Regions from separate parts of the Metabacillus hrfriensis genome, predicted to be linked through region 2. Evidence: a T-box and tRNA genes for the amino acid it is inferred to sense, from the RefSeq annotation. Region 2 holds a T-box; the other holds one or more tRNA genes.
The links. The T-box of region 2 lies ahead of QLQ22_RS18700 (valine--tRNA ligase). A T-box ahead of a tRNA ligase gene usually reads a tRNA of that ligase, here a tRNA-Val.
Positions count from the first base shown of each region.

Region 1 (14,716 bases), 1.5 Mb from region 2:
ATTACGTTCTTCCCTTTGTGCAAAAAGTTGCCTCTTTGTTTTCAGGAGAGAGCTTACGGCTGTAATTGTCAACCGGGAGGCATCCGCCGAACTTTCGATAATCCTCCATCCTCGTCAACTAAGCTATTTTCGGTCCGCTTAGTTCAGGCGCTTTTCATTAATACAACCTCACAATGCTCCTTTCCATTCTAAAATAAAAACACAAAAGTAATCATACTATATTAACCTTCAAATCGTCAATTAAGTACTTAGCAAATGTGGATAGAAAGATGCACTATTCAGTATATGTTTTTATTGAAAAGATTGTTCTTGACTGAATTTACCCTATTTCATCAGCAACTCAAACATTCCGCAATCAAGGACTGTCCAGCTGCGCTGAAGATAAAAAGACAAGAAGCAATGAGGTATGGTTATAGTATTCGACTTGTCCCATCAGGTTTATGACTGTGAAAATCAGTTAAATTCAAGCAGGTGAAAATTGCGGCATATTCACGATAATTATTTTTGAAGAAAATAGAAAAAGGGCCTGCCTTATAGGCAGACCCGTGATTGCTTTATTCCGTTCCCATTTCTTCTTTCACTACAGCAACGATGCGTGTAACATACTTCTCGCATAATTCTGCTGTTGGCGCTTCTGCCATTACACGCACAAGCGGCTCTGTGCCTGAAGGGCGGACAAGAATGCGTCCGTCTCCATTCATTTCACTCTCTACTTCTGCAATGACCTGCTTCACTTTCATGTTGTCCGTTACCTTATACTTATCCGTTACCCTCACATTAATAAGCAACTGAGGGAACTTTTTCATTTCAGCTGCAAGCTCGGATAACGGCTTGCCAGTTACTTTCATGATATTCACTAATTGAATAGCTGTAAGCAGACCATCACCCGTTGTATTGTGATCAAGGAAGATAATATGGCCAGACTGCTCGCCGCCAAGATTATAATCCCCTTTTTTCATTTCTTCCACAACATAACGGTCTCCTACAGCCGTTTGAGAACTCTTCATGTTGTTTGCTTCAATTGCTTTATAAAAACCAAGGTTGCTCATGATTGTAGAGACAACTGTTTCTTTTTTCAATCTTCCGTGCTCATTTAGGAATTTTGCACAAATAAACATGATTTGATCGCCATCAACGATTTGACCTTTTTCATCAACAGCGATCAGGCGGTCTCCATCACCGTCAAAAGCAAGACCGACATCAGCGCCTTTTTCCATAAGGAAACCGGCTAATGCTTCTGGATGTGTAGAACCTACCCCATCATTAATATTCAATCCATTTGGAGTTGTGCCCATAGTTGAAACATCAGAATCAAGATCTGCGAACAAGTGCGTTGCAAGAGATGACGTAGCACCATGTGCACAGTCAAGTGCAACGTGGATGCCTGTGAAATCTTCGTCTACTGTTTGTTTCAGGAATTGAAGATATTTCTGACCGCCTTCGAAATAGTCATTAACTTGTCCCAGATCAGCGCCAACAGGTCTTGGCAGTGAATCTTCTTCCTGATCCATTAAACCTTCTATTTCTAATTCCTGCTCATCTGACAATTTAAAACCGTCAGGACCAAAGAATTTAATTCCGTTATCTTGAACAGGATTATGTGAGGCAGAAATCATAACACCCGCTTGTGCTCCAAGAGCCTTTGTTAAATATGAAACACCAGGTGTTGAAATAACTCCTAAACGCATCACCTCAGCACCGATAGAGAGCAGTCCTGCAACTAGCGCACCTTCCAGCATATGACCTGAAATACGTGTATCTCTTCCGATTAACACTTTTGGACGGTTCGCATTTTTCGTTAATACGTAACCTCCAAAACGACCGATTTTAAACGCTAATTCAGGTGTTAATTCACTATTTGCAACGCCTCTTACTCCATCTGTTCCAAAATACTTTCCCATTCTTTTATCGCTCCTTTAGACAGTTTCAATCATCACGATTGCTTAGAAGAAATTTTCACTTTCACTTTATCTACAGGAAGGGTCCATTTAATATCCTGCGGCCCATTCACTTCTACCTTAACATCATGCTCTCCGTCCGACAGATCTGTCACATTTACAAATAATTCAAGATCAGACGGCTTAATATTCGTCAATACACTAGGTGCACCAACAACGCTTAAATCGAGCTCTTCGGTTTCCGGCTCAAGGAACTGAATAATCTTCCCTTCCCCTAAACCCCGGATATTAACAGGCAGATTCTCAAGTACTTTTTCTTCTTCTTTTTCAACGTCAACTTTAATTTGGATTTTTTCGGGACTTACTTTTGTCACTCCGTCAGGTACAGGAATATCTACATCGAGCACGGTATCATCTTTGATTTTGCTTAAATCCACTGTGACACCATCTATAAATTCAAGCGGATCAATCACATCCAGCGGTCCGTATATGGTCACTTCGTTCGGCACTGCTTCAATGTTTGAGATGCTTAATCCTTCTCCAAGCTCGCCTTCATTCTTAAGTTTAAAAGGAAGCTTCTTGCTTGGACTTGTAATCGGCACTGTCACATCAACAACCGAAGGGTAGACCTCTAAAGGCAGGATGTTTCCGTCGTCGTCATATACCGTGACTTTTGATTCTTGCTCAATGGTTTCATTAGCATTTTGCAGATTCACCCTTGACTTGATCATAGCAATGCTGTCAATAAGAGTTTTAGATCCGGTTACTCTTACAACACTCGGTTTAACAATTGGGTCCTGTGCTGTATAACCAGTTTCAATCTGGTCTTTATTTATAAAATCCACTTGTACCGGAAAATCACGTGTAACTTTCTCCTCCACATTTACAGTGATAATGGAAGGGTTCAAATTCACCTCAAGATTATCCGCTATATTCTTATGCTTTAATTGAACCCGGTGTGAGCCGATGGACAGATCCGAGAGTTCAGCATAAATTTCAAAATCTTTAAGCTGCTTTGCCTTTAATAGTGAATTAGTCGGCCCGCTCAGCGTAACAGCTACCGTTTCAGGCACTCCTGTCACAATAACATCTTCTTGATCCAAATACGTTTTCACTTCAACATCAGGAATTGTTTCTGTATCTTTTGCAGACTCAGACGGCGCAGATGGAAATACGGATGTTACTGGCCCCGGCTGTTTTTTCGGAGCCGGCGTTTCGAAATTAACAGATACATAAAGAATGAGCGCCATTAACAGTGCAATAATTCTCATTACCCAATGATTATTAATCATCTTATCCATTTTTCTTCCCCCTCCACTGCCATAGGTTTGAGGAAGTGACCTTTGCCTGCTTTCCAAATTCGGAAACCAAGATTTCACTTAAAGCTTCAACGGTTAGATTTCTGTGAAGCTCTCCGTTTCTGGTCACAGAAATACTGCCCGTTTCTTCAGAAACGACTATCGTAATACTATCGGTTACTTCACTGATCCCAACTGCTGCCCGGTGCCTTGTCCCTAATTCTTTTGAAATAAAAGGACTTTCGGACAGAGGCAGATAACATGCAGCCGCAGCAATCTGATTTTTCTGGAGAATAACAGCTCCATCGTGAAGCGGAGTATTCGGGATAAAGATATTAATTAAAAGCTCAGAAGAGAGAGCTGAATGAAGCGGTATGCCCGTTTCTATGTAATCACTCATCCCTGTTTCTTTTTCAATCGTAACTAATGCGCCAATTCTTCGTTTTGCCATGTAATCTGTCGCTTTTGTGATGGCATCGATTATTTTTTGTTGTTCTTCCTCCTCTGGAGCTCCGCTTCTTGAGAATAATTTCCCTCTGCCCAGTTGCTCTAGCGCCCTTCGCAGCTCAGGCTGGAAAATAATAATGATCGCAAGAAAACCCCATGTTAATGCTTGGTCCATGAGCCATTGCAAAGTCTGCAGCCCTAAGTACTGGCTCAGTGTACGAACGAGAATAATAACGATAATGCCTTTCAGCAGCTGAACGGCCTTCGTTCCCCGTATCACCATAATCAACTTATATATAACGAACCAAACCAGGAGAATATCAACGGCGATGCCGAGGTAATGCAGTAGTGGAAATTCCTCAAATGCCATATTCTCTTCCTCCATCAGTTTTAGTCATTTGCATAGGACTATAACTACGATATTATACCATATATTCTGCAATTAAACCGTATTGTACTCACATAAGCAAAGCGCAGGCCAGCAGATAAGACTTCGGCAAAAAATACCGGTTTATCTTTTAGCCAGAGTCTCAAAAGTGGTACAGCACAAAAAAGGCCCCTTATACAAAAGGTGACCTTTTAATTAAATATGGCGACAACCTCTCTGGAAAGAGATTTCATTTGATACCAAATCCACTCAAAAGCCTCATTGATCTCTTCAACATCACCTGTCACCTGTCCAGCAGAAGCCATATACTCTCCGTTAATCACCGTGACGTTTCCTTCAACTTTACCTTCAATATTGATTGTTCCGCCTTTAACGGTTACATCTCCCTCAACAGTTTCACCTTCAGGAACGGTAACCGTATTATTTTCAACAACCAAATTAGGCTGCTTTGAAACGCTGAATTCTGAATCAGTTGACCAGGAAGAAAATAAACTGCCTGTCATCAATAACATGAAAAGAGAAGCAGCAGCCAACAATGGATGACCCTTTAGCCATCTGTTGACACCAATCGTTTTCTTTTCTTTGGGCAGACGATCCATGATGGCTTGAGTAAAATCCATCGGAGCCTCAATATGGGATGTACTCTGAACCAAGGCGATTGACTTCTCAAGCTCATGCAGGTGCTGCGTGCAGTCCGCGCATGACTGAAGGTGCTCTTTCAAGATTCGCTCATCTTGCTGCTTTATATCATGATCCAAATATTGATGGATCCGTTCTTTCATTTGTTCTGAACACTTCAACCTTATCACCTCAAATCATAAATGCCTTAATTGCTTCCTCAGCGCTTCTCGTCCTCTGTGAATTCTTGTTTTCACCGTACCGATCGGCATATCTAGAATTTCACTGATTTCAATTAAAGAAAGCTCATCAATATACTTTAATACGATGACAGTTCGATATTTATCGGGGAGCTTTAAAATTTCTTTTTGAATCATCTGCTGAAGCTCCATTGTTTCCACTTGATCCTCGGGCAGAGCTACATCTGCTGCTACTTGAGAATACATCGTTAACCCTTCCGTTCCTGTCACTTCGGCATCCAGGTAATAATCCGGTTTTTTCTTTCTGATTCGATCAATCGTTAAATTTGTCGCAATGCGATACAGCCACGTAGAGAACTTCTTATCCATGTCATAGCTGTTAATATTCACATAAGCCCGGATAAACGCTTCCTGGGCTATATCCTCCGCCTCATGGGAGTTCCCGAGCATGCGGTAGCAAAGCTGATAAATTTTGTCTTTATATATATCTACGATTTCGGCAAAAGCATTCTGGTCGCCCTTTTTAACTTGTTTAATCCTATTTTTTACGATCGTCTCCATGATACCCCTTACCCCCGCGCAAGTGCGGGTTCCCCTTATTACGTATAAGCCGCATAAAAGGTTTCATTTATTTCGCATAAAAATATTTTAACAAATTTTAGGTTGTCTGTAGATGGCTTTTTAACATGTTTACCTTAAATTTTTCTTAAATAAAAAACACAGTTTATAAACTGTGTCTTTTTTAAAAAATTAAAGGAGCTTTTCGCCGAATAAAGAACCCATCAGAGCTACTGCTACTGTAGCTGTTTTGTTCTTTTCATCTAAGATAGGATTTACTTCAACAAACTCAGCAGAAGTGATGATATCTGACTCTGCAAGCATCTCCATCGCTAAATGACTTTCTCTGTAGCTGATGCCTCCGATAACCGGTGTGCCGACTCCTGGAGCATCGTGCGGATCAAGTCCATCTAAATCGAGGGACAAGTGAACACCGTCAGTACGCTCTTTCAAATATTGAATGGTTTCCTCCATTACCTTAGTCATGCCAAGACGGTCAATCTCATGCATTGTATATACTTTAATGCCTTTCTCCTTAATTAATTCCTTTTCACCATCATCAAGGGAACGGGCACCGATAATCACAATGTTTTCCGGCTTCACTTTAGGAGTGTAGCCTCCAATTCTCGTTAACGTCTCATCGCCGATGCCGATACTTACAGCAAGCGGCATCCCATGAATATTGCCTGACGGTGAAGTGTCGCCTGTGTTGAGATCTCCATGTGCATCATACCAGATTACACCAAGTTCTTTATAATGCTTTGAAACTCCTGCGAGTGTTCCGATGGCAATACTGTGGTCTCCGCCAAGCACCAGTGGAAACGAACCTGATTGAATCACTTCGTCAACTTGTTCAGAAAGCTTTAAATTCCCTTCTGACACCGCTTTCAAATTTCTTAAATTATTTAACGAATTGCTATCCTCTTCACGGTTTGGACGTCCAATTTTAATATCACCTTTATCTTCAATCTCATATTGCAGCCATTCAAGTCGTTCTACAACTCCTGCGTATCTGATAGCACTAGGCCCCATGTCCACACCTCGGCGCATTTGACCTAAATCCATTGGTACCCCGATAATTGATATTCTTTCTTTCATGTAAATCATCCCCCTTAGTAAGAAACTCTGTATCTATTGTACTGATAAAAAGGGTCATGACTCAACTCGACAAAATCGTGTATATATATACAGAGTTTTCTGTAAAATAATTGGCAAAATAGCAGGGAATAATTAATACGATGATGTAGAGTCAGCTGATTTCCTGGTCATTTGATTATTTTTCTGAATTTCTACTTCACCTTTATGACTGATCTGAATTGAACAAATTAAACATCAAATTGGATCCAAACCATCCAACTCGCATTAGCCGTTTTTGAATTAACGAAAAACTATAACCAACTCGCACGAATCAGTGTTCAATTCCCGAAAATGGGTTTTTGGCTCGCAACTTCATTTTTTTATGAAAAAAGGATATAAAAATACCTGTTACTAGCTGCCGTTGGCCATTATTAATCAGAGCTGCTGTAAATTATGAAAGAGTTTAAGCTGTGTATTGAACTTCATATTTAGACCCGAATGCCCAACTCGCAAAAATAATGAACTAACTTGCGGAAACTGATCTCCTACTCGCAAGCCTCATATTCAACAAGAAAACTGTTATAACATAAAGGATAGGATATTGAATTCATATATAAATAAACGTTTTATTGAAGCACGTATCCATAAATTAATTTTTTTCATTATTCCTAAACAAAAAACCGTTAGACATTAAGTCTAACGGTTTTTACAGGGTGTTTATGATGGAGCCTAGCGGGATCGAACCGCTGACCTCCTGCGTGCAAGGCAGGCGCTCTCCCAGCTGAGCTAAGGCCCCGATATAAATAAGAAGTTCTGGAGCGGAAGACGGGATTCGAACCCGCGACCCCCACCTTGGCAAGGTGGTGTTCTACCACTGAACTACTTCCGCAAAATGGTGTGCCATGAAGGACTCGAACCTTCGACCCTCTGATTAAAAGTCAGATGCTCTACCGACTGAGCTAATGGCACCTTATAAGAAAACACTCTTCAGTTTTGCAAGACGCCCTAATCTAAGAAAGATTATTCTAGGAGCGGCTCGATTTATGTGCTGAAGCTACGCTTCAATGATTACTCGATCGTTCTCTAACGACTGAGAAATCGGCACAAGAAATGGCTGGGCTAGCTGGATTCGAACCAGCGCATGACGGAGTCAAAGTCCGTTGCCTTACCGCTTGGCTATAGCCCATCAATTATGTATTCTATAAAATTCTAATTGACCGTAAAAAGGTTTATGTTAACTAAACATATTATTTACAGTCTAGACAAGAACTATTCAGTTAAGTTTGTCTAAATAAAGTGGTGGAGGGGGACGGATTCGAACCGCCGAACCCGGAGGGAGCGGATTTACAGTCCGCCGCGTTTAGCCACTTCGCTACCCCTCCACACATAAGTGGTGCCGGCAAGAGGACTTGAACCCCCAACCTACTGATTACAAGTCAGTTGCTCTACCAATTGAGCTACACCGGCATATATAGTGAAATACAATACTATTTATTCGCTTTTTAAAGTCGTCTGCTGCAATGTCTTAATGGTGGAGGATGACGGGCTCGAACCGCCGACCCTCTGCTTGTAAGGCAGATGCTCTCCCAGCTGAGCTAATCCTCCGCATAAAAGATTGTTTGATATTTCACATATTAAGACTTAAGTTTGAATGGTGACCCGTACGGGATTCGAACCCGTGTTACCGCCGTGAAAGGGCGGTGTCTTAACCGCTTGACCAACGGGCCGTTTTATTAGTTTAATGTAAGCTCCCAACCGGGCTTGAACCGATGACCTCTTCCTTACCATGGAAGTGCTCTACCGACTGAGCTATGGAAGCAAGGCTCCGCAGGTAGGACTCGAACCTACGACCGATCGGTTAACAGCCGATAGCTCTACCACTGAGCTACTGCGGAATAATGCTAGCCTGGCGACGTCCTACTCTTGCAGGGGGAAACCCCCAACTACCATCGGCGCTGAAGAGCTTAACTTCCGTGTTCGGCATGGGAACGGGTGTGACCTCTTCGCCATCATCACCAGACATAATGACAAAAATTATTATACTATAAAATCCGAAGATTTCAAGTGTTTTTTTGAAAGAAGTTATTCTTTCAAAACTAAATAACGTATGATAACAAGATTCACTTAGGTTTTACACTTTATTAGACTGTGGTTAAGTCCTCGAACGATTAGTATCTGTCAGCTCCACACGTCACCGCGCTTCCACCTCAGACCTATCAACCTGATCATCTTTCAGGGTTCTTACTCACTAATGTGATGGGAAATCTCATCTTGAGGGGGGCTTCATGCTTAGATGCTTTCAGCACTTATCCCTTCCGCACATAGCTACCCAGCGATGCCTTTGGCAAGACAACTGGTACACCAGCGGTGCGTCCATCCCGGTCCTCTCGTACTAAGGACAGCTCCTCTCAAATTTCCTGCGCCCACGACGGATAGGGACCGAACTGTCTCACGACGTTCTGAACCCAGCTCGCGTACCGCTTTAATGGGCGAACAGCCCAACCCTTGGGACCGACTACAGCCCCAGGATGCGATGAGCCGACATCGAGGTGCCAAACCTCCCCGTCGATGTGGACTCTTGGGGGAGATAAGCCTGTTATCCCCGGGGTAGCTTTTATCCGTTGAGCGATGGCCCTTCCATGCGGAACCACCGGATCACTAAGCCCGACTTTCGTCCCTGCTCGACTTGTAGGTCTCGCAGTCAAGCTCCCTTGTGCCTTTACACTCTGCGAATGATTTCCAACCATTCTGAGGGAACCTTTGGGCGCCTCCGTTACATTTTAGGAGGCGACCGCCCCAGTCAAACTGCCCACCTGACACTGTCTCCCAGCCCGATCAGGGCTGTGGGTTAGAATTTCAATACAGCAAGGGTAGTATCCCACCAATGCCTCCACCGAAGCTGGCGCTCCGGCTTCCAAGGCTCCTACCTATCCTGTACAAGCTGTACCAAAATTCAATATCAGGCTACAGTAAAGCTCCACGGGGTCTTTCCGTCCTGTCGCGGGTAACCTGCATCTTCACAGGTACTATAATTTCACCGAGTCTCTCGTTGAGACAGTGCCCAGATCGTTACGCCTTTCGTGCGGGTCGGAACTTACCCGACAAGGAATTTCGCTACCTTAGGACCGTTATAGTTACGGCCGCCGTTTACTGGGGCTTCAATTCAAAGCTTCGCTTGCGCTAACCTCTCCTCTTAACCTTCCAGCACCGGGCAGGCGTCAGCCCCTATACTTCGCCTTGCGGCTTCGCAGAGACCTGTGTTTTTGCTAAACAGTCGCCTGGGCCTATTCACTGCGGCTTTTCAGGGCTATGAACCCTAAAAAGCACCCCTTCTCCCGAAGTTACGGGGTCATTTTGCCGAGTTCCTTAACGAGAGTTCTCTCGCTCACCTTAGGATTCTCTCCTCGCCTACCTGTGTCGGTTTGCGGTACGGGCACCTCTCACCTCGCTAGAGGCTTTTCTTGGCAGTGTGGAATCAGGAACTTCGGTACTAAATTTCCCTCGCCATCACAGCTCAGCCTTATATGAGAAGCGGATTTGCCTACTTCTCAGCCTAACTGCTTGGACGCGCATATCCAACAGCGCGCTTGCCCTATCCTCCTGCGTCCCCCCATTGCTCAAATGGTGAGGAGGTGGTACAGGAATATCAACCTGTTGTCCATCGCCTACGCCTTTCGGCCTCGGCTTAGGTCCCGACTAACCCTGAGCGGACGAGCCTTCCTCAGGAAACCTTAGGCATTCGGTGGAGGGGATTCTCACCCCTCTTTCGCTACTCATACCGGCATTCTCACTTCTAAGCGCTCCACCAGTCCTTACGGTCTAGCTTCAACGCCCTTAGAACGCTCTCCTACCACTGTTCGTAAGAACAGTCCACAGCTTCGGTGATACGTTTAGCCCCGGTACATTTTCGGCGCAGAGTCACTCGACCAGTGAGCTATTACGCACTCTTTAAATGGTGGCTGCTTCTAAGCCAACATCCTGGTTGTCTAAGCAACTCCACATCCTTTTCCACTTAACGTATACTTTGGGACCTTAGCTGGTGGTCTGGGCTGTTTCCCTCTTGACTACGGATCTTATCACTCGCAGTCTGACTCCCAAGGAGCAAGTCTTTGGCATTCGGAGTTTGACTGAATTCGGTAACCCGATGAGGGCCCCTAGTCCAATCAGTGCTCTACCTCCAAGACTCTCATACTTGAGGCTAGCCCTAAAGCTATTTCGGAGAGAACCAGCTATCTCCAGGTTCGATTGGAATTTCTCCGCTACCCACACCTCATCCCCGCACTTTTCAACGTGCGTGGGTTCGGGCCTCCATTCAGTGTTACCTGAACTTCACCCTGGACATGGGTAGATCACCTGGTTTCGGGTCTACGACCACGTACTAAAACGCCCTATTCAGACTCGCTTTCGCTGCGGCTCCGTCTCATCAACTTAACCTTGCACGGGATCGTAACTCGCCGGTTCATTCTACAAAAGGCACGCCATCACCCATTAACGGGCTCTGACTACTTGTAAGCACACGGTTTCAGGATCTTTTCACTCCCCTTCCGGGGTGCTTTTCACCTTTCCCTCACGGTACTGGTTCACTATCGGTCACTAGGGAGTATTTAGCCTTGGGAGATGGTCCTCCCTGCTTCCGACGGGATTTCTCGTGTCCCGCCGTACTCAGGATCCACTCTGGAGGGAACGAAGTTTCGACTACAGGGTTATTACCTTCTCTGACGGACCTTTCCAGGTCGCTTCATCTACCCCGTTCCTTTGTAACTCCGTATAGAGTGTCCTACAACCCCAAGAGGCAAGCCTCTTGGTTTGGGCTAATTCCGTTTCGCTCGCCGCTACTTGGGAAATCGCGTTTGCTTTCTCTTCCTCCGGGTACTTAGATGTTTCAGTTCCCCGGGTCTGCCTTCATTATCCTATGTATTCAGATAAAGATACTGTTCCATTACGAACAGTGGGTTTCCCCATTCGGAAATCTCTGGATCAAAGCTTACTTACAGCTCCCCAAAGCATATCGGTGTTAGTCCCGTCCTTCATCGGCTCCTAGTGCCAAGGCATCCACCGTGCGCCCTTCATAACTTAACCTAAATGGTCATCCGCATCATAAGATGCGTTTCGCATTTCGTTGTTTGTTTAGACATAAATGTCTAGAAAATCACTAATTATGGTAAGCGTAAATCTCAGTGAATTACTTGTTATCAATTACGTTATCTAGTTTTCAAAGAACAACCGACAAATCGGATGATTTGTCTTCTATCATAGAGAGAATGATCTCTCAAAACTAAACAAAAACCAAAAGCGTCCTCATATCTTCCTTAGAAAGGAGGTGATCCAGCCGCACCTTCCGATACGGCTACCTTGTTACGACTTCACCCCAATCATCTACCCCACCTTAGGCGGCTGGCTCCTTGCGGTTACCCCACCGACTTCGGGTGTTGCAAACTCTCGTGGTGTGACGGGCGGTGTGTACAAGGCCCGGGAACGTATTCACCGCGGCATGCTGATCCGCGATTACTAGCGATTCCAGCTTCATGCAGGCGAGTTGCAGCCTGCAATCCGAACTGAGAATGGTTTTATGGGATTGGCTAAACCTCGCGGTCTCGCAGCCCTTTGTACCATCCATTGTAGCACGTGTGTAGCCCAGGTCATAAGGGGCATGATGATTTGACGTCATCCCCACCTTCCTCCGGTTTGTCACCGGCAGTCACCTTAGAGTGCCCAACTGAATGCTGGCAACTAAGATCAAGGGTTGCGCTCGTTGCGGGACTTAACCCAACATCTCACGACACGAGCTGACGACAACCATGCACCACCTGTCACTTTGTCCCCCGAAGGGGAACCTTCTATCTCTAGAAGTGGCAAAGGATGTCAAGACCTGGTAAGGTTCTTCGCGTTGCTTCGAATTAAACCACATGCTCCACCGCTTGTGCGGGCCCCCGTCAATTCCTTTGAGTTTCAGTCTTGCGACCGTACTCCCCAGGCGGAGTGCTTAATGCGTTAGCTGCAGCACTAAAGGGCGGAAACCCTCTAACACTTAGCACTCATCGTTTACGGCGTGGACTACCAGGGTATCTAATCCTGTTCGCTCCCCACGCTTTCGCGCCTCAGCGTCAGTTACAGACCAGAGAGTCGCCTTCGCCACTGGTGTTCCTCCACATCTCTACGCATTTCACCGCTACACGTGGAATTCCACTCTCCTCTTCTGCACTCAAGTTTCCCAGTTTCCAATGACCCTCCCCGGTTGAGCCGGGGGCTTTCACATCAGACTTAAGAAACCGCCTGCGCGCGCTTTACGCCCAATAATTCCGGACAACGCTTGCCACCTACGTATTACCGCGGCTGCTGGCACGTAGTTAGCCGTGGCTTTCTGGTTAGGTACCGTCAAGGTGCGAGCAGTTACTCTCGCACTTGTTCTTCCCTAACAACAGAGTTTTACGATCCGAAAACCTTCATCACTCACGCGGCGTTGCTCCGTCAGACTTTCGTCCATTGCGGAAGATTCCCTACTGCTGCCTCCCGTAGGAGTCTGGGCCGTGTCTCAGTCCCAGTGTGGCCGATCACCCTCTCAGGTCGGCTACGCATCGTTGCCTTGGTGAGCCATTACCTCACCAACTAGCTAATGCGCCGCGGGCCCATCTGTAAGTGACAGCCGAAACCGTCTTTCCAACTTGAACCATGCGGTTCAAGATACTATCCGGTATTAGCTCCGGTTTCCCGGAGTTATCCCAGTCTTACAGGCAGGTTGCCCACGTGTTACTCACCCGTCCGCCGCTAACCTCCGAAGAGGTCCGCTCGACTTGCATGTATTAGGCACGCCGCCAGCGTTCGTCCTGAGCCAGGATCAAACTCTCCGAAGAAAATTTGTGACTCAATTTGTTGCTGACTTCAAAAATTTAAAACGTTTGGTACGCTTTTGGTTTTGTTTAGTTTTCAAAGATCATTTCCGTCATCAGTGGTGACGGCTTATATAATTTAACATGGTCACTATCGCTGTGTCAACAACCTTTTGAATAATTTTTTTCGTTATTTCAAATTCAGATTGTTTCTTAGCGACGAATAATAATATAACATCTATTCCAACCATGGTCAATAGAAATTATTTGATATTTTCATTTAAATGCTGATCGAATTTTCCGCTGATAATTTTATACAAATTACTGAGGAGTTCTCTTTTTTCTAAAAGAGATCTTTTTTGAACAAATGTCAGATTCTCATCTATCAGTATATTGCTGATAATTGATAATTCCTGTTCGACCAGCAGTTCCATTTCCCGTGCTTCTTTATCATTAAAAATGAATCCTTTTGACATATGATCCTCCTCTAAGCTGCCTAAGTTTTATCATTATTGCACAACGTGTAATTTTCTAATCATATTATTAACAGCTTGGCATACATATGAGACAAGAACATTGGGACGGGGTTGATGAGGATGAACAATTTTTATGTTTTACATGTTAAAAAGATCAAACAACTTATCATTATTGTAATAGCTGCGCTTTTTACAGCCGGGATTTTATATATAGAAAACGTCATGCAATTTCCTGTTTTCTCAACCGCAGATGGACCTAAAGCCGTTTTCAGGGGTGAGGAGAAGGAAAATAAAGTGTCTCTTACATTTGATATCAGCTGGGGCGACGAAAAGGCAAAGCCCATTCTTGATACGTTGAAGAATAACGGCATTACGAATGCAACATTCTTCCTCTCTGCAGCATGGGCAGAACGTCATCCTGAAATCGTCAAGCAAATTGTGAAGGACGGACACCAGGTGGGAAGCATGGGTTATGCCTATAAAAATTACACCGCTTTGGAGGCTGAGGATATACGCCGGGACATTCTCATGGCACAGGATGTATTTAATGAGCTCGGTCTTAAGGATATTAAACTCCTCAGACCGCCAACAGGCAATTTCAATGAAGAAATTCTTACAATTGCCGAAAGATACGGATATACGGTTGTCCATTACAGTGTTGATTCTGATGATTGGAAAAATCCCGGTGTAGGCACCATTGTTAAAAACGTCAATGACAGTGTTCAAGGCGGGGACATTATCCTGCTGCATGCATCAGACTCCGCTAAGCAAACACAAAAAGCACTTCCCCAAATTGTTGACGGCCTGAAACAAAAAGGATTAAAGAATGTATCCATAGCTGAATTAATCGCTAATGGAAATGCGAAATCAACAGAAGTTAAATAATGAATGCCGAATTATAGAAAAAAAGCTAAGCTCACATCGGCTTA
Region 1 covers NZ_CP126116.1:165,553-180,268, reverse strand. The annotation lists gene glmM (phosphoglucosamine mutase) at 555-1,901, opposite strand; gene QLQ22_RS01045 (CdaR family protein) at 1,934-3,199, opposite strand; gene cdaA (diadenylate cyclase CdaA) at 3,192-4,013, opposite strand; gene rsiW (anti-sigma-W factor RsiW) at 4,223-4,813, opposite strand; gene sigW (RNA polymerase sigma factor SigW) at 4,847-5,410, opposite strand; gene rocF (arginase) at 5,600-6,505, opposite strand; tRNA gene QLQ22_RS01020 (tRNA-Ala) at 7,208-7,280, opposite strand; tRNA gene QLQ22_RS01015 (tRNA-Gly) at 7,299-7,373, opposite strand; tRNA gene QLQ22_RS01010 (tRNA-Lys) at 7,378-7,453, opposite strand; tRNA gene QLQ22_RS01005 (tRNA-Gln) at 7,596-7,670, opposite strand; tRNA gene QLQ22_RS01000 (tRNA-Tyr) at 7,782-7,866, opposite strand; tRNA gene QLQ22_RS00995 (tRNA-Thr) at 7,876-7,951, opposite strand; tRNA gene QLQ22_RS00990 (tRNA-Val) at 8,014-8,089, opposite strand; tRNA gene QLQ22_RS00985 (tRNA-Glu) at 8,137-8,211, opposite strand; tRNA gene QLQ22_RS00980 (tRNA-Thr) at 8,231-8,303, opposite strand; tRNA gene QLQ22_RS00975 (tRNA-Asn) at 8,308-8,379, opposite strand; rRNA gene rrf (5S ribosomal RNA) at 8,389-8,504, opposite strand; rRNA gene QLQ22_RS00965 (23S ribosomal RNA) at 8,633-11,563, opposite strand; rRNA gene QLQ22_RS00960 (16S ribosomal RNA) at 11,798-13,335, opposite strand; gene QLQ22_RS00955 (hypothetical protein) at 13,575-13,787, opposite strand; gene pdaB (polysaccharide deacetylase family sporulation protein PdaB) at 13,908-14,672, shown strand; gene QLQ22_RS00945 (KinB-signaling pathway activation protein) at 14,704-14,716, opposite strand, start outside.
Region 1: it encodes a tRNA-Val, which carries the amino acid that the T-box ahead of QLQ22_RS18700 (valine--tRNA ligase) is inferred to sense. The anticodon was not compared.

Region 2 (14,716 bases):
AAGACATGCCCGCTGTACTGCCAGACGGGCTGACAATCGGCTGCATTCCTTTCCGTGAGGATCCGAGAGATGCGTTCATTTCAAAAAACCATGTAAAACTTTCAGAGCTTCCTGCCGGCGCAATTGTTGGTACGAGCAGTTTAAGAAGAAGCGCCCAGCTGCTTGCGATGAGACCGGACCTTGAGATTAAGTGGATTCGGGGAAATATTGATACACGTCTTGCAAAGCTTCAGCATGAAGAATATGACGCGATCATTTTAGCTGCAGCTGGTTTGGCCAGAATGGGATGGAGTCAGGATGTTGTAACAGAATTCTTAGATGCCAATGATTGTGTACCAGCAGTTGGACAAGGTGCACTTTCAATTGAATGCAGAGAAGATGATCACGAGCTGCTTGAACTCTTGTCTCATTTTACGGATGAAGCAACCAAGCTCGCTGTTTTGGCAGAGAGAACATTCCTCCACGTCATGGAAGGCGGATGTCAGGTTCCGATTGCAGGCTATGCTACAGTTGCTTTTGATAACGAAATCTCTCTTACTGCTTTAATTGCCTCACCTGACGGAAAAGAGATTTATAAAGAAAGAATCGTTGGAAAAGATCCAGAGGTTATCGGCAAAGAAGTATCAGACCGCCTGATTCAGCAGGGGGCAAAAGCCCTGATTGACCGAGTGAAAGAGGAGCTCGATCTATAATGGCTCCTGACCTCTCCGGAAAGAAAATTTTAATTACGAGAGAGCATACACAGGCGACCACTTTTGCCGAGAAAATTAAAAACGCCGGCGGAGTTCCCATTGTAACTCCGCTTATCCGTTTTGAAAAGGCAAAGAATGAAAAGCAAATCCGTGAGATCATTGACCGCATAAGACCGAAGGACTGTCTTGTTTTTACAAGCACAAATGGTGTTGCTTACTTTTTTGACTTTCTGACAGAACATAAAATACATATAAGCAAATTTTCAGATTGCACCTTTGCCGCAGTCGGCAGAAAAACAAAGAAATTAATAGAAGACAGAGGCTTCCCGGTCACCATCATTCCAAAAGAATATGTGGCAGAGCAATTAGCCGAGGAAATTGCAGCTAAGACTGGTACAGAACAGCATATTTTCCTGTTCAGGGGAAATCTGGCCCGTGAAATATTAATCAAGAAGCTTACTCAGAAGGGCTTCTCCGTGACAGATGCCGCTCTGTATGAAACAATACATAATGTAAAAGATGGACAAACAATCGAGCGTTTACTGAAGCAAAATGAGCTCGATTATATTACATTTACAAGCTCATCAACCGTAGATGCTTTTATGAAAGTAATGAAAAACAGGGATCTGGATTCGCTGCTATATGGGGTTACTTTGGTAAGCATCGGACCAATCACGCATCAGACCCTGTCCAATTATGGATTTAATGGGATTGTTTGTAATACATACACAATCGATGCCATGATAAATAGAATGAGAACTCATATTCAATCTGAAAGGAAATGAATAACTATGGATCTTCAATTTACAAGACACCGCAGACTCCGCACCACCAGCAGCATGAGATCAATTGTCCGTGAAACTCACCTGCATGCAGAAGACTTCATCTATCCAATCTTTGTAATAGAAGGAGAAAAGAAGAGAAATGAAGTAAAATCAATGCCTGGCGTTGAACAGATTTCACTTGATTATTTGGATGCAGAAATGCAGGAAGTATCTGATCTGGGCATTAAATCGGTTATCGTGTTTGGTGTTCCTGATGAAAAAGACGAGGTCGGTTCACAAGCCTATCATGATCAGGGGATTGTTCAGAGAGCGATTACTCAAATTAAAGAAAACTTCCCCGATTTAGTTGTCATCGCTGATACTTGTTTATGTCAGTTCACTGACCACGGGCATTGCGGCATTGTCAAAGAAGGCAAAGTATTAAATGATCCTACACTTGATCTGCTTGCGCGTACAGCTGTAAGCCAGGCAAAAGCAGGGGCTGACATTATCGCACCATCTAACATGATGGATGGATTTGTAGCAGCAATCCGCCACGGATTAGACGAAGCAGGATTTGAAGATGTGCCGGTTATGTCATATGGAATCAAATATTCAAGTGCCTTTTACGGCCCATTCCGTGATGCTGCCCACAGCACACCGCAATTTGGCGATCGCAAGACGTACCAAATGGATCCGGCTAACCGCATGGAAGCTCTCAGAGAAGCAGAATCCGATTTAATGGAAGGCGCAGACTTTTTAATTGTGAAGCCTGCTTTATCGTATCTTGATATTATCCGTGATGTGAAAAACAACTTCAATGTTCCAATTGTTGCTTATAACGTAAGCGGAGAATATGCCATGATCAAAGCGGCTGCCCAAAATGGCTGGGTTGATGAAAAAGCGATCGTGATGGAAATGATGATCAGCATGAAACGCGCGGGCGTTGATATGATTTTGACTTATCATGCAAAAGATGCTGCCCGCTGGCTTAAGGAACAACACTAATCGTAAGGGAGAATTCTTATGCGCAATTATGAAAAATCAAAGCAGGCATTTAAAGAAGCGCAAGGTTTGATGCCAGGCGGTGTAAACAGCCCGGTGCGCGCATTTAAATCGGTTGCGATGGATCCTATCTTCATGGAACGCGGTAAAGGCTCCAAGATATATGATATCGATGGAAACGAATATATTGATTATGTTTTATCATGGGGACCGCTTATTTTAGGTCATACAAATGATGAAGTGGTTGAATCGATAAAAAAGGTGACTGAATCCGGCACAAGCTTCGGTGCTCCTACATTAATCGAAAATGAACTGGCAAAGCTTGTGATCGAGCGCGTCCCTTCAATTGAAGTGATTCGGATGGTAAGCTCAGGAACAGAAGCAACAATGAGTGCATTGCGCCTTGCACGCGGTTTTACCGGCCGAAACAAAATTCTCAAATTTGAAGGCTGCTACCACGGACATGGTGATTCTTTATTAATCAAAGCAGGGTCAGGTGTTGCAACACTCGGTCTGCCGGATAGTCCAGGGGTGCCGGAGGGGATTGCGAAAAACACGATCACGGTTCCTTACAATGATTTGGAAAGCGTCAAATACGCATTTGAACAATTCGGAGACGATATTGCAGGTGTGATTGTCGAACCTGTAGCAGGAAATATGGGAGTCGTGCCGCCGCTGTCAGGATTCTTGGAAAACCTGAGAGCAATTACAACTCAATACGGCTCTTTGCTTATTTTTGATGAAGTGATGACGGGATTCCGTGTGGATTATGGCTGTGCACAAGGATACTTCGGTGTAACTCCTGATATTACATGTCTTGGAAAAGTCATTGGCGGAGGATTGCCTGTTGGAGCGTATGGCGGACGTGCAGACATTATGAAGCAGATAGCACCAAGCGGACCAATTTATCAGGCAGGTACATTATCCGGAAATCCGCTTGCTATGACTGCAGGATATGCAACTTTAAAACAGCTGACACCAGATTCATATAAAGAATTTGGCCGCAAAGCAGATATTCTCGAAGAAGGCTTAACGGCTGCAGCGAAAAAGCATGATATTCCAATCACATTCAACAGAGCCGGCTCAATGATCGGTTTCTTCTTTACGAATGAAAAAGTAACAAATTTTGAGACTGCCAAAACATCTAATTTAGACTTTTTCTCGAAATTCTACCGTGAAATGGCAAATGAAGGTGTATTCCTTCCGCCGTCTCAATTTGAAGGTCTATTCTTATCTACAGCCCATACAGATGAAGATTTGAATAAGACGATTGATGCAGCAGAAAAAGCCTTTTCTAAATTAAAGTAAGAAAGTGAAACCTCTGAAGAAGACAAAGTGACTGCATAGAGGTGCAAATAAAAATATCATGCACACTTCATTTCATAGTTGAAAAGAAGTGTGCATTTTTAATGTCATTTCATATAAGAAAATCTTATGGAATAATGGATAATCGGAAGTTTTATGGATTGCTGTGTCTGCGCGGTGCTTTACCGAAAAGACGATAAAAAGATAAATGGCTTGGAGATAAACTCCAAGCCATTTTTCATAAATAATTGCCAAATTACTGTGTCCACCTCACAGGTGAAGCCGTTTAAGAAAATATAGGCGGTAGTTTTTATTTCTCTTTATAACCGGATTTCCGGCTTAACCACTTACTTGAAAAAATAATGGCGAGACCGATTAAGCCGACTGCAGCCATCAGCCAGTCATCGACTATATTGAACCATAAAGGAATTTGAAGTAAAAAGATCAAACCAATGATAATAAAAAATAAGGGTTTCATAGAATCTCCTGTGTTTTTTCCTTTAGTATAGCAGTTATTTCATGAAATAAAAAAGAGAACCGGCTTTGGCCCGGCACTCTTTATGTACATTAATAACGGTGTGAATCTTCCTTCGCTTTTCCTGCAGCTTCTTGAATGCTGCCTTTCAGCTTATCTTTTTTGCCTTCCCGCTGTATGTTCGGATTGTCTGTTGCATTGCCGACCTGGTCCTTCACTTCACCTTTGGCCTGGTTTACCTTGCCTTTTACTTTATCGCTTAAACCTTGATCTTTTGACATTACAGATCACTCCTTTTTTATGTTACAGACTATTTTCCCGGTCAGCGGTCAGTTAAAACACTGATTTTTAGATTCTATATCTCATTATAGAAATAAGTCATATTCTAAAAATCACTCATAATCTTTGAATCTTGAACATAAACCTTTAATGTCATAGCTTATTAGGTTAGGCCATTGAAAGGAGGAGTTCAAGTTGTCACAGGATCAACAATCATCATTACGGTTTTCTGTTGAAGAATCCGTTTGGTTTCAAAAGGGACAGGAAGTAGGTGAGCTGTTATCCATCTCATTAGATCCAGACATCACCATCCAGGAATTTGACCAGTACATCTCCATTCGGGGTGCACTGCAGTTAACGGGTGAGTACAAAATAGATGAGGATTATAACGAAGAGGAATTTGAATATGCCAATCTCCGGTTTGTAAACAGTGTTGAAACCCGGGAGGAGGATGGCATATCACAGCTTGTTCACCGGTTCCCAGTGGATATTACGATCCCCAGAAATAGAATTGGAGATTTAGAAGAAGTATATGTGACGATTGAATCATTTGACTATGATCTATCTGAAAGCAGAAATCTTAAGCTTGTTGCAGATTTAGAAATAAGCGGAATTTCAAGTCAGGATTCATTTGAAGAAGTTCAGGAAGAGAAAGAGGAAGAGCAAACATATAATCACTCAACTAAAGAAGAGCTTGAGCCGCTTTACCGTTCTTCTCAGGCTTTGCTCCATGAAGAGGAGACTCAGGAAGCATATTCAGAAAGCTTTGATGCAGTCCTTGCAGAGAACAGCGACACTCCTGAAAAAGAAGAGTTTTATCAGCCTTTTGATGTAGGAGTCAGAAAGCAGGCAATAGAAGAAGAAGTCACACAGTCTTTTGATGTAGAAGTCAGAAAGCAGGCAATAGAAGAAGAAGTCACACAGTCTTTTGATGTAGAAGTCAGAAAGCAGGCAATAGAAGAAGAAATCACACAGCCTGAAATTCATTATAGTGCAGGAAGGCCTGCAGAAGCAGAGGTCGAATCTTACTCAGCACCGCCTAAACAAAGTCCAAAAAGCCGAAAAGAAGAAGCGAAAAAACAGGAGCAGCCGAAGGAGACGGAAAACTCTCTTTATTTAACAAAGCTTTTTGGACGTGAGGATGAAGAGGAGTTTTCAAAACTTAAAATCTGCATCGTTCAGCAGGGGGATACAATTGACAGCATATGCGACCGTTATAATATCACGGTCCAGCAGCTGCACAGGGTGAACCAATTCAGCTCAACTGCTGATGTGCATGAAGGGCAGACTTTATATATTCCGGTTTATGCAAACACGCATTAAGATGGACAGAACAGCTTGAGGAGGAGTATTCCTCAGCTGTTTTTTTTGTAAGAATCAATATTCTTCTCAGAAAGAAAACAGGTTAAAATCGTTCACTTATTCCTTCATAAAGGAAGGTGAGTTATAGAGTGGTGAGAGAAATTATGGATAAGCTAGTGCCTGTAATCAGCCAATATGATTTAACTTGCGAGTACGCGGAGTCAATCAGTGACAAGCTGACCAAAATCTATGCAAGCTCTGGAGCATCATATGCATTAAAAAGAGTCACAGCAAACCGAAATGGCCATTTTATTGAAACACTTCATACGGCTCATCAAAAAGGATTTTCCGGCTATGTGCCAATTTTCAGAAATAAACACCGCCAATTTTTCACCTCAGATGGAGAGTACTGGTATTACATCATGCCATGGCTTCACAATGAACCTGAAGAGGAGAGAGATGAGCGTCATAAAAACATGTTCAGGGAACTTGCTGTGCTCCATCAGAAAACAGCCGCCGCGGAAAAATTGAATCAGGATGCACTTAAAGTTCATTATGATACATTATCCAGGCAGTGGGATGAAAACAAAGCCGCTTACGAAAAATATGTGGAAGAATGCGAAAAAAAATGGTACTTGTCCCCTTTTGAACTGCAGGCGGTTACTTATTATTTTGAAACAGCAAGAGCGACTGATTTTGCGCGGAAGAAACTTGATGAATGGTACGAAATGATGAAGGAAAAAGAAGATGCCCGCCAGGTTATTATTCATGGGAGAGCATCCATTCATCACTTTTTATACGATGAACAGGGAACTGGATTTTTAACAAATTTTGAACAATCCAGATACTCATCACCCATTGACGATTTGCTTCTCTTTTATCATCGTACATTCCATACGTATCCATTTGCAGATGATGATTGTGTGGATTGGCTCTATACGTATCAGCAGCATTTTCCGTTCCGGGAAGAAGAAATGCTTTTATTCACTTGCTACCTATCATACCCGGATATTATCTACAGAAATTTGAAAAAGCATATGAACCAGTCAAGCCGGAGTGTCCCTCAGCTCAAACGGAATCAGGATCTCACCAAATCCTACTGGACTTTTAAAAACATTGAATATTTTGTTATGAAAGTGACGCAAATTGAAGAGAATAAAAAAATAGCGGCAGAGCAATCATCATAAAAAAAACCCAATCATCTCTCTGATTGGGTTTTTAAATCCACTCCATGTGAAGAGCTACTCCAAGCAATATCAACAGTGATAAAAGAACAAGATCTACTGGAGTTGGGAAGATCAAGGTCCGTATCGTCTGGAAAATCGTAATCGGAACGATGAACTGGCCTGCGATTACTTTGAATTGCTTTACCCATGGTGACATATTGTAGTAATTAACTTTTCTTCGCATACAAATTCTCCTAACCTGATGATTCATGCTAACAAGATATGTGCATTTACCCAAATTTGTGATTCGTGTGAATAAAGGGCATGAAAAATGGAGAAGATGATTGACGTAAAATGATAAGATTGTATACAATAATACATATATGCTTTTATTGAATAAAAGAACATACATTGACAGGGAAGAGTAAAGCCGAAAGCTGTTTTTAGAGAGAGAAATCATTTGCTGAAAGATTTCTTAAACAAGCTCGCTTGAAGGTCGCCCTTGAGTAATTCTCTTGAACTAGAAGTAGAGAGAATCGGCATGAACGCCGTTATCCCATTTGAGAGCATAGGCTTATTTTTGCCTATGAAAAAAGGTGGCACCGCGAAATCAACTCCTTTCGTCCTTTTATTGGATGAAAGGAGTTTTTTTATTGTTTCATACCGGTATTTTTTTAAGGAGGAAGAAAAATGGAGAACAATGAACAAACACTCTCTACAAAATATGATCCGCAGGGTATCGAGCGTAACCGCTATGAGTTCTGGCTGAAGGGCAAATACTTTGAAGCGACAAATGACCAGGAAAAACAGCCTTATACTATCGTTATTCCGCCGCCTAACGTTACAGGCAAGCTTCATCTTGGGCACGCGTGGGATACAACGCTTCAAGACATTGTAACCCGCATGAAAAGAATGCAGGGCTATGACGTGCTATGGCTTCCGGGCATGGACCATGCAGGAATCGCCACTCAGGCAAAAGTAGAAGGCAAGCTGCGCGAGGAAGGCAAATCACGCTATGATCTTGGACGGGAAAAATTCGTTGAAGAAACATGGAAGTGGAAAGAAGAGTATGCATCACATATTCGTACTCAATGGTCTAAGCTTGGGCTTGGACTTGATTACTCCAGAGAGCGGTTTACTTTAGATGAAGGTTTATCAAAAGCGGTAAATGAAGTATTTGTATCTCTATATAAAAAGGGACTTATTTACCGCGGTGAATATATTATCAACTGGGATCCGCAAACGAAAACTGCTTTATCGGACATTGAAGTTATCTACAAAGATGTACAAGGCGCTTTTTACCATATGCGCTATCCTCTTTCTGATGGTTCAGGGCATATTGAAATCGCTACAACCCGTCCTGAAACAATGCTTGGCGATACAGCGGTTGCCGTTCATCCGGAAGATGACCGCTACAAGCATTTGATCGGAAAGACAGTTGTTCTGCCAATCGTTGGCCGTGAGATACCGATTGTCGGCGACGACTATGTGGATATGGAATTTGGATCAGGGGCAGTTAAAATTACGCCTGCACATGATCCGAACGATTTTGAAATCGGAAACCGCCACGGCTTGGAACGTGTTCTTGTTATGAATGAAGACGGAACAATGAATGCTAACGCAGGGAAATACAATGGTCTTGACCGTTTTGACTGCCGCAAGCAAATCGTAAAAGACCTTCAAGATATGGATGTTTTATTCAAAATTGAAGAGCATCTTCATTCTGTAGGGCACAGTGAACGAAGCGGTGCAGTTGTTGAACCATATCTTTCAACACAATGGTTTGTTAAAATGCAGCCGCTTGCTGATGCAGCAATCGAGCTTCAAGGCAAGGAAGAGAAAGTAAACTTTGTGCCAAACCGATTTGAAAATACGTATATGCGCTGGATGGAAAATATCCGTGACTGGTGTATTTCAAGACAGCTTTGGTGGGGACACAGAATTCCGGCGTGGTATAACAAAGAAACAGGTGAGGTTCATGTTGATCACTCACCGCCTGCAGATATTGAAAACTGGGAGCAGGATACAGATGTTCTTGATACGTGGTTCAGTTCCGCGCTATGGCCGTTCTCGACAATGGGCTGGCCTGATACAGAATCGATCGATTATCAGCGCTTCTATCCGACAGATGTGCTTGTAACAGGATATGATATTATCTTCTTCTGGGTTTCGCGCATGATTTTCCAGGGTCTTGAATTTACAGGTCAGCGTCCATTTAAAGATGTGCTGATTCACGGGCTAGTCCGCGATGAGCAAGGCCGCAAAATGAGTAAATCTCTTGGAAACGGCGTCGATCCAATGGAAGTAATCGAGAAATATGGCGCAGATTCATTGCGTTACTTCCTGTCTACAGGAAGCTCTCCAGGCCAGGACTTGCGATTCAGCTATGAAAAGGTAGAAGCGACTTGGAACTTTGCAAATAAGATCTGGAATGCTTCACGTTTTGCTTTAATGAACATGGCTGGCCTGAAATATGAAGAGATCGATATCAGCGGAGAAAAATCAGTAGCTGACAAATGGATACTTACTCGATTAAACGAAACAATTGAGCATGTGACCAAGCTTGCTGATAAATATGAATTCGGTGAAGTAGGCCGCCTTCTTTATAACTTCATCTGGGATGATTTCTGTGACTGGTATATCGAAATGGCGAAGCTTCCTCTATATGGGGACAATGAAGAAGCAAAGAAAACAACTCGTTCCATTCTTGCATATGTGCTTGATAACACAATGAGACTTCTTCACCCATTCATGCCTTTCATTACAGAGGAAATATGGCAGAATCTTCCTCACAACGGGGAATCCATTACAATTGCAAAATGGCCTGAAGTGAATGCTTCATTAACGGACGAAAAAGCTGCTGCAGATATGAAATTGCTAGTTGAAGTAATCCGTTCAGTAAGAAATGTCCGAGCTGAGGTAAATACACCGATGAGCAAGCAGATTCCAATGCTGATTAAAGCGAAAAATGCGGATGTTGGGCAACAGCTTGACGATAACCGTGCATACATTGAGCGTTTCTGCAACACAAGCAGCCTTTCAATCAGCACGGATGCAGAATCAGGCGAAAAAGCGATGACTTCTGTCGTAACGGGAGCTGAGCTTATTTTCCCGCTTGAAGGCTTAATCAATATTGATGAAGAAATCTCACGTCTTCAAAAAGAGCTTGATAAATTGAATAAAGAAGTCGAACGTGTTCAAAAGAAACTGAGCAACGAAGGCTTTGTGAAAAAAGCACCTGAAAAAGTTATTGAGGAAGAACGTGCGAAAGAAAGCGATTATGTAGAGAAAAGAGAAGCTGTTCTTTCTAGAATCAGTGAATTAAAAGGGTAAGCTTTTTAATAGGCTCGGGTTGTGATTGGCAGAATCACACCCGAGTTTTCATGTAAATAGAGAGAAAAGGGGTATATGATATGTTTCAAACTTATGAGGAAGCGGTAGACTGGATTCATTCGCGTCTAAGATTCGGCATTAAACCCGGATTGAAGCGGATGACCTGGATGATGGAAAAATTAAATAATCCCCATATACAAATTCGCGCCATTCATGTTGCAGGCACAAATGGCAAAGGGTCAACCATTGCATATATGCGCAATGTTCTTCAAGAAGCAGGGTACACGACAGGTACATTCACCTCTCCGTTCCTGGAAACATTCAACGAGAGAATCAGCATGAACGGCAAACCTATATCTGATGAAGAAATGCTGTTTTTAGTTAATATGATCAGGCCGCTTGCAGATGAACTTGAAGACACTGAGCTTGGCGGACCGACTGAATTTGAAGTAATCACAGCCATGGCTTTCTATTATTTTGGGAGACATGAAAAAACAGATATTTTGCTGCTGGAAACCGGTCTTGGCGGCACATATGATTCAACCAATATTGCTGAGCCGATCTTAACAATGATTACAAGCATCGGTTTTGATCACATGAATATTCTTGGCAATACAATAGAAGAAATCGCCGGTGAAAAAGCAGGAATCATCAAGGAGGGCATTCCTATGCTGACATCTGTTACAGATGAACGGGCATTAAATGTAATAAACCAAAAGGCAAAAGACATGAACGCTGCCGTTTACCATGATACTTTTCCGGTTTTGAATCATCAGCCCCTTCCAAGAGGAGAAAGGTTCGAAATGAAGACTCCTTTCAGCTATTATAAGAACCTTGAAATATCAATGCGCGGAGAGCATCAAGTTCAGAATGCGGCTCTTGCAGTAATGGCACTTGATTATTTGCGTTCGAAGGAATTATTTCATATTGATGAGCAGCATGTGATTAAAGGACTTTTGCAGACCAGCTGGAACGGCAGATTTGAACAGCTATCAGAGTACCCAGCGGTCATTGTGGACGGGGCTCATAATAAAGAGGGCGTAGAGAGTCTTACTGCTGCGATGAAGCGCCATTATCACGGCAAAAAGATTCATATTCTCTTTTCGGCTTTAAAAGATAAGGAATACACTCCGATGATTGATATCCTCTCATCTATTGCAGATAGTATGCATTTTACGACTTTTGATTTTCCAAGAGCTGCTTCGGCAGAAGAGCTTTTTCAGGCATGCAGACATGGAAAAAAGGATTTTGAAGATGATTGGAAAGCTGCTTTTCTAAAAATGATGGAAGCAGGCGAATTAAAAGATGTTTTCCTAGTGACCGGTTCTCTTTACTTTATCTCAGAAGTTAGGCCTTTTTGTCGAAATTTCTTATCGAAAGATTAGGTTGATAGTCCTAATAACAAATGACAGATATCTGAATTTTTGTTAAAATATAAAAATAATAAATTTAAAGATAGAGAGAGGGGGACAGTACATGGAAAAAAATCTTAAGATTGTATTATGGGTGTCGTGGGCCATTCTATTTCCGGCAGCTTTATGTGCAGCTTATTATTTTTGGCCGCCGATGATAGCGGGTAATGAACTGGCTATTGCAACATTCCTGTTATTAATGTGTATTGTTTCCATCTTTCCTATTATCGTGAACGAAACTCCTGTTTTTTTCGCTCAGGGTGTTTCAATTTCCGTCTTCCTGCTTTTCGGGCCATTAGTTGAAATGATACTAATGCAGATTTCCCTTACAGTTCTTCTTATCAAGCTTCGCGTAGGTTTAAGAGAAATCCACCGCTATCCTACAAATTCATTGATGTTTCTAATCGTCTCTGTTGCAGGGGCTGCTGTCTACTATGCCATTGGCGGAACACATGGACAAACAGAATTCACTCTTGAGTTCTTAACTAAAGTTATCATATATGCGTTCACAATTTGCCTGACAAATCACTTTTTTCTTCAGCATGTGATCAGAGGTTTTTTCTATAAAAACAAAGAAAAATTCTTTTCAAAGGATTTTTTATGGGAGATTTTCACGACGCTCATGTTCCTGCCGGTGGGAATAATGCTGTACATATTATATGAAGATTTAGGCTTAGAAGCTCTGTTCTATGTGGGAATACCATTCGTTGGAATCTCCTTTATCCTGCTCCTGCTGTCCAATAGCCAGCGATTGAATTCATATCTGCAGCAAGCAAGTGAGATCGGGCATCAGCTTACAGAAAGACTGGAAGTAAAAGAAGTCATGGATGTCTATATTGATAAACTGACATCCATGATCAATGCGGATTATGCTTACATCATTGATGTCGTGAATGATTACGAGCTCAAAGTTATCAGAAAGCTTGAAAATGGACAGATAGTAACTGGTACGAAAGAAACGATCTCTGTCCATCATGGAATCAGCGGATTAGTGTATGCAAAAAAGAAAAGCGTCCTCTACAAAAAAAGGGAACATTGGGCAAAGCTTGAGAAAACGCTGCTGCCTGAAACTATTGAAAGCTTGATTGGCGTCCCCATTGTCAGAAACCAAAAGGTCGTAGGCATTGTCGTTCTTGCCTCTAACAAAAAACGGTCCTACGACTATTCACAGCTGATGATTGTTGATTTATTAACTGCCTATCTCGGTGTTGCGATTGACAATGCAAGAAGCTATGAGGAAACGAAAAAACAAAGTGAACGCTGTGCGCTCACAGGTCTCTTTAACTATCGGTACATGGAGAAGCTGCTTGAATCGGAGTATTTTAAACTTGGCAGCACTCAGCTGAACCATTTATCTCTCATTCTGCTCGACATTGATCACTTCAAAAAAGTGAATGATACGTATGGTCATCAGGCCGGAAATGAAATCCTGATCGCACTCGCAGACCGGCTTGTAAGGTTTATCGGAGAACGGGGCACTGTTGCGAGGTATGGGGGAGAAGAGTTTGTCATTCTCCTGCCGAACGTGGACAAGATGGCATGCTTTGCCTTCGCTGAAGGAATTCGAAAAACCATTGCAAACCGGCCATTCATGATTGACCAGGACATTCAGACCTTCGGCAAGCGACATTCCATCTCGATTACTGCAAGCATAGGATACGCAACTGCTCCTTATGATGCAGAGGGACCGCTTGACCTCATCAGACATGCTGACCGTGCCATGTATATTGGAGCCAAACAGGCAGGACGGAACCGTGTGGCGGAGTATGTGAAATAGAAAACCAGCATCCTTAATGGGTGCTGGTTTTTGGTTTTATTCGATTTTTTGATCAATTGTTTCTAAGGCGTGAATTTAGTGCAAAATCATTTTGATTTTTGGAGAAGTACAAACTTCAAATATGATTTTAGTTGCCGGGTCAAGTATGTATTCACACTCTCCCATAACCAGCCAATCCACACACAAACAAACCCTTAGGGTATCCCGGGTGTCTCCTTTTGTCGCATTTAAAATAACATTTGATCCGTATACTCCACCTTTAATTTTAATATTGAATCCTATACCTATACCATACATTTCTAGAGTTTGGTTTGAATATAGAAAGGCATCAATCACTTTTGGTTCTGTTCTGAATTCATTATTATTTGCTGCAAGCATACCGCTGTCCGCCTCGCACACATAACTTTTAGTTCTTTGTTTTCAAGTTCAGTTCAGATATAGCAGGCTATCTCCATTGTTGAAAATATCTTGGAAAATGAAGTGATTTCAAGAGAATGAATCACGAAACGCGCTGGAAAAGGAAACTCGTTAACAGAATCAATGAAAGATCATTGGTTTTTTCCGCCTCTTGTGACCCGTATGAGCGCAATAGGAGAAGGATAGGGTTTACTTAATGAAATGTATTCTAAAATGGCCGATTTTTGTGAAGGCGAAGCCGAACAGGCAGCAGATAGATTGAAATCTCTGATCGAACCGCTAATAATTGTTTTCTTGCAGGAATTGTAGGAGGAGTAGTGACTTTCATCTAGTACCATTGTCAGGTATATTCAACAATAATAATTAAATCTCAACAAAAAATTAACAATTTAACCCAGTTTTACATGCTATAATGACTACGTTCTATATAAAGTGATATATTGCTAATTTACTAGTTGAAGGAGAGAAAGATATGTTTAAAAAGGTGTTAAAGAACGAACGAGGATTAACCCTGATCGAGCTTATTGAGGTTGTTGTTATTTTGGGGATTATCGCTGCTAATGCTGTGCCTGGTATTGGGAATGTAATACAAAATTCGTGCGAAGATGCAGGTAAAGCTGAAGCTGCAAATATATTAAATGTTGCAAGACTATATTCTTCTACTGATGAAGTTCGAGCTGATGGAATCTTAGAAGATGGTGACCTGGGAGGTAATTTGGAAAACGTAAATTTCATAGTGGATTTTTCTGTAAAAGCAAATTTAAATTCAATGACTTTATCAGGTAATGC
Region 2 covers NZ_CP126116.1:3,750,311-3,765,026, reverse strand. The annotation lists gene hemC (hydroxymethylbilane synthase) at 1-692, shown strand, start outside; gene QLQ22_RS18740 (uroporphyrinogen-III synthase) at 692-1,477, shown strand; gene hemB (porphobilinogen synthase) at 1,484-2,464, shown strand; gene hemL (glutamate-1-semialdehyde 2,1-aminomutase) at 2,483-3,769, shown strand; gene QLQ22_RS18725 (hypothetical protein) at 4,077-4,244, opposite strand; gene QLQ22_RS18720 (CsbD family protein) at 4,334-4,522, opposite strand; gene spoVID (stage VI sporulation protein D) at 4,716-5,843, shown strand; gene ysxE (spore coat protein YsxE) at 5,987-7,009, shown strand; gene QLQ22_RS18705 (hypothetical protein) at 7,041-7,232, opposite strand; T-box leader at 7,391-7,619, shown strand; gene QLQ22_RS18700 (valine--tRNA ligase) at 7,679-10,321, shown strand; gene QLQ22_RS18695 (bifunctional folylpolyglutamate synthase/dihydrofolate synthase) at 10,402-11,706, shown strand; gene QLQ22_RS18690 (sensor domain-containing diguanylate cyclase) at 11,798-13,510, shown strand; gene QLQ22_RS18685 (hypothetical protein) at 13,586-13,888, opposite strand; gene QLQ22_RS18680 (type IV pilin protein) at 14,400-14,716, shown strand, end outside.